2 regions of the Lysinibacillus sp. NPDC097195 genome follow, and region 2 is predicted to be linked to the other one. Evidence: a T-box and tRNA genes for the amino acid it is inferred to sense, from the RefSeq annotation. Region 2 holds a T-box; the other holds one or more tRNA genes.
The links. A T-box is a leader RNA that pairs with one kind of tRNA and senses whether it is charged. The one in region 2 lies ahead of ileS (isoleucine--tRNA ligase), so its partner is inferred to be a tRNA-Ile.
Positions count from the first base shown of each region.

Region 1: it has a tRNA-Ile gene. The T-box ahead of ileS (isoleucine--tRNA ligase) is inferred to sense a tRNA for this amino acid. The anticodon was not compared.

Region 1 covers NZ_JBIWDP010000003.1:345,419-347,791, forward strand. The annotation lists gene ACIQXI_RS16910 (nitric oxide synthase oxygenase) at 1-992, opposite strand, end outside; tRNA gene ACIQXI_RS16915 (tRNA-Glu) at 1,199-1,270, opposite strand; tRNA gene ACIQXI_RS16920 (tRNA-Asn) at 1,272-1,348, opposite strand; tRNA gene ACIQXI_RS16925 (tRNA-Ile) at 1,361-1,434, opposite strand; tRNA gene ACIQXI_RS16930 (tRNA-Gly) at 1,439-1,512, opposite strand; tRNA gene ACIQXI_RS16935 (tRNA-Phe) at 1,521-1,593, opposite strand; tRNA gene ACIQXI_RS16940 (tRNA-Ser) at 1,604-1,696, opposite strand; tRNA gene ACIQXI_RS16945 (tRNA-Ala) at 1,712-1,787, opposite strand; tRNA gene ACIQXI_RS16950 (tRNA-Pro) at 1,799-1,875, opposite strand; tRNA gene ACIQXI_RS16955 (tRNA-Arg) at 1,899-1,975, opposite strand; tRNA gene ACIQXI_RS16960 (tRNA-Leu) at 1,990-2,078, opposite strand; tRNA gene ACIQXI_RS16965 (tRNA-Gly) at 2,084-2,158, opposite strand; tRNA gene ACIQXI_RS16970 (tRNA-Leu) at 2,205-2,289, opposite strand; tRNA gene ACIQXI_RS16975 (tRNA-Lys) at 2,298-2,370, opposite strand.
Region 2 covers NZ_JBIWDP010000001.1:1,208,403-1,210,775, reverse strand. The annotation lists gene ACIQXI_RS06200 (DUF2785 domain-containing protein) at 1-808, shown strand, start outside; T-box leader at 845-1,082, shown strand; gene ileS (isoleucine--tRNA ligase) at 1,138-2,373, shown strand, end outside.

The sequences.
Region 1 (2,373 bases), on a different contig from region 2:
GGCTTATGAAAGATGTGAGTTGTTGCAGGCGATAATGGTGGAATCAACCAAGTCCAGTTACCTGTTAAATCACGTCCTGCCTTATGTTCTGCTTCTTCAAACAGCTTAAATTGCTGTGCCGCTGTATGATGATCGACAATACTGACACCATCTTCTTTAAAGGAATGAAGGACCGCAATATTTAATTCTACTAATGCGCGATCACGCCAAAGCGATGCCTGTCTCGTGGTATCGAGTCCAAAAATTTCAGCTATTCTCGGTAATATATTATAACGATCATGATCGGCTAAATTGCGTGCCCCAATTTCTGTCCCCATATACCAGCCATTAAAAGGGGCTGCCTGAAAATCAATACCTGCCATTTGAAACCGCATGCTCGAAATAATCGGCACCGCATACCATTTCAACGCAAGCTCTTCTACTTGGGGATGCTCAGGATGACGAATAGCAACTTCCAATACGTCCTCTTGAGGAATTGTAAAGCATTGTGGACTTCGATTATCCACCTGTATAACAAGGGGTAGCACATCAAAAGCTGTGCCCTCTCCACGCCAGCCTAGTGATTCACAAACCTTTGTAAAAGATACCGAATGTGGATCCCCAACAATGCCTTCAGCCGTTTCATAGCCTGCATAACGTATTAGCTGATGGTTCCAGACTCTCACTCTGTCAGCTGCAAATACCGTAATCGTTGGACGGATTTTACCATCATTTGTTGCATAACGAATATGATGCAATAGCTTTTGAAAAATTGCATGCTCATCTAAAATATCACGTGCATCCTCAACATGTAATGATTGCCAAAACAATCTACCGATACATTTATTACTATTACGCCATGCCACGCGTGCACCAAAAGTAAGCTCTTCTGTTGAAGGAATATATACACCTTCTTTGTCAACTTGTTGTAATCTATTTGTTAACCATTGTTCAGACTTATTTTGTTCCATTTGATAAAGTGCTAAAAAACGTCGTATCTCTTGTACATTCATGTCGTTTTCCTCCATCTATCCTCATATTAGATGAACAAAATTAAATTCACCACGAAAAAATCCGTCAGAAAACATACATCTTTTATATATGAAATACTTTGTTCAAATTTTAACTAGACGGTCGAACAAAACTTTTATCAGCTTACAGAAAAAAGCCCCATTACAAGAAAAAAGCATGTAGCAAAAATGCTACATGCTTTATTTGATGACCCCTACGGGATTCGAACCCGTGTTACCGCCGTGAAAGGGCGGTGTCTTAACCGCTTGACCAAGGGGCCATGGCTCCGAAGGCAGGACTCGAACCTGCGACAACCTGATTAACAGTCAGGTGCTACTACCAACTGAGCTACTTCGGAATAAATTTATAATGGGCCTAAATGGACTCGAACCATCGACCTCACGCTTATCAGGCGTGCGCTCTAACCAGCTGAGCTATAGGCCCTTCATGGAGCGGGTGATGAGAATCGAACTCACGACATCAGCTTGGAAGGCTGAGGTTTTACCATTAAACTACACCCGCAAAAAAGATGGGTCAGGACGGAATCGAACCGCCGACACTTAGAGCTTCAATCTAATGCTCTACCAACTGAGCTACTGACCCGAAATAAAAATGGAGGAGGTAGAGGGATTCGAACCCCCGCGCGGTGTTACCCGCCTGTCGGTTTTCAAGACCGATCCCTTCAGCCAGACTTGGGTATACCTCCGGAATTAAACAAATATGGTGGAGCCTAGCGGGATCGAACCGCTGACCTCCTGCGTGCAAGGCAGGCGCTCTCCCAGCTGAGCTAAGGCCCCAATTTAAAAGATGGTCGGAATGACAGGATTCGAACCTACGACCCCTTGGTCCCAAACCAAGTGCTCTACCAAGCTGAGCTACATTCCGTTACTGTCTATCTTATCTTTTTATGGCGCGCCCGGCAGGAGTCGAACCCACAACCTTCTGATCCGTAGTCAGACGCTCTATCCAATTGAGCTACGGGCGCATAATATTTAAAAATGGTGCCGAGGGCCGGAATCGAACCGGCACGGTAGTCACCTACCGCAGGATTTTAAGTCCTGTGCGTCTGCCAGTTCCGCCACCCCGGCACATTTGGAGCGGAAGACGAGGTTCGAACTCGCGACCCCCACCTTGGCAAGGTGGTGTTCTACCACTGAACTACTTCCGCATGTGCATAAGATTATTTATCCTGGCAATTATGTAATTAAAATAAATGGTGCGGGTGAAGGGAGTCGAACCCCCACGCCTTGCGGCGCTAGATCCTAAGTCTAGTGCGTCTGCCAATTCCGCCACACCCGCAAATATGATGAGCCATGAAGGACTCGAACCTTCGACCCTCTGATTAAAAGTCAGATGCTCTACCAACTGAGCTAATGGCTCATA
Region 2 (2,373 bases):
AGTTGAACTGCAAGCATTCCTAAATGACCCTAACACATGGCAACATGCAGATCACAATAAGGTCATACAGTCCATGTTAACGCATATAGGTTCAGTAGATAGTGAACTGCGAGACGGATTAATCTATAGTTCCTTTTATACAATGATTTTACAAGAAAATTTGTTGGGTGCGACTATGTTAAGTGAGATGTTGGACAATGCCTTAACGCAACTATTGTGTAAAGGCATTGGAGAAAATCAAAATGATTCAGTTTTTACAAGAACCTTTACATCACTACTAATCGCCCTTATATTAACGCGCGATAATGAAGATGATTTTCTTGAAGCGTACAAGATTGAGGAACTTTCTAATAAGGTAATTGCCTATTTGCTAGCTGAAAAAGATGTAAGAGGCTATGTGCCAGATAAAGGATGGGCACATAGTGTGGCCCATGTATCAGATTTAGTGGATGAATTAGTGAAAAGCTCTAAATTTAATAAAGCATCCTTTATCGATTTATTGCGTCCTTTATGGAACATGCTGTTACAAACAGAATATGCCTTTATTCATGATGAAGATGAACGGCTGTTAGTACCTCTATTCACCATGCTAGAACTAGGTTTGCAGCAAAAAGAAGTTCTCACATTACTAAATGAAACGATGGCAACGATAGCTGCACAAAAGACACAGCTTGATGTCCAGCACTATCGAATATTACGCTTTAACTGGAAATCATTTTTAAAAAGTTTTTATATACAAACTGCTGATAAAGCTCAATATACGGTGCTACATCAAAGCATTAAGGAATGTCTGAATATTGACAAGTGAATGGCAATTTGTTACGATAGGGCACAATAAAAGCATACAAATTCGTTGATGAGAAAGAGTAGTGTTACATTGTGTTCTACAGAGAGCCGACATGTTGGTGGAAGTCGGTGTACAAATGTTTCATGAAGATCCTCTCTGAGAAGATTAGCTGAACATAGTAGGCTAATTCGGGTGTCTACCGTTAAAAAGAACACGTATGATTGTACGTTGCTAAGTGCTATTGAGCGGTTTTCAATAGAATTAGGGTGGTATCGCGGTTAACCCCGTCCCTTACTTGGGACGGGGTTTTTTGTATGCCTTTTATACACTACTGTATAGGAGGAGTTTACATGCAAGTCGAGAAAAACAAAGAGACAACTGTAGAAAGGGAACAAAGAGTACGTAAAATATGGGAGGAAGAAAGGACTTTTCAAGCATCTGTCCAAAATCGTGCCACTCGTAAGCCCTTTGTATTTTACGAAGGCCCACCAACAGCCAATGGTTTACCACACGTCGGTCATGCTTTTGGTAGAACGATCAAAGATGTGGTGGCACGTTATAAAACAATGCAAGGTTTCTGCGTTGAACGAAAAGCCGGATGGGATACACATGGGTTACCAGTAGAGTTAGGTGTGGAGAAAAAATTAGGGATATCCGGTAAACAAGAAATTGAAAACTATGGTGTCGAACAATTTATTAAGGAATGTAAAGGTAGTGTTTTTACGTACGAAAAGAAATGGCGCACGTTTACGGAACAATTGGGCTATTGGATTGACTTGGATAATCCATATTTAACGTTAAGTAACGAGTATATCGAATCTGTTTGGCATATTTTAAGTCATGTGCATCAGGAAAAGCTGTTATATAAAGGACATCGTGTATCCCCTTATTGCCCAAGTTGCCAAACATCATTAAGTTCGCATGAAGTAGCACAAGGCTATAAGGATGTAAAAGATTTGTCGGTAACGGCGATGTTTAAACGGAAGGATAAAGACGAATATTTTCTTGGTTGGACGACAACTCCCTGGACATTACCTGCTAATGTAGCATTAGCCATGAATCCACATATCACATATGTAAGGGTAAAACATGACAATACCATTTATATCCTTGCTAAAACACTTGTTGAAAAAGTATTTTCTGAACCAGTTGACATGTTAAGTGAGCATAAAGGTCAAGAGTTTGCCGGTGTAGCATACCAACCGCCATTTTCATATGCAACGGTTGAAAAAGGGCATGTTGTCGTATTAGCCGATTACGTAACCGATCAAAGTGGAACGGGTATTGTGCATACCGCTCCAGCTTATGGAGAAGATGACTATAGAACAGTGCAACAACACCAGCTGTCCTTTGTCAATGTGGTGGATTTACAAGGTTGCTATACAGAAGAAGTGCCAGAGCTTGCAGGTAAGTTTGTCAAAGACTGTGATGTCGACATCATTAAAATGCTTGCGGAAAAAGGGCTGCTATTTGCGAAAGAAAAATATGAACATAGCTATCCATATTGTTGGCGCTGTGATTCACCGTTACTTTACTATGCAACAGATAGCTGGTTTATCAAAATGTCGGCATTGAAGGAGCAAATG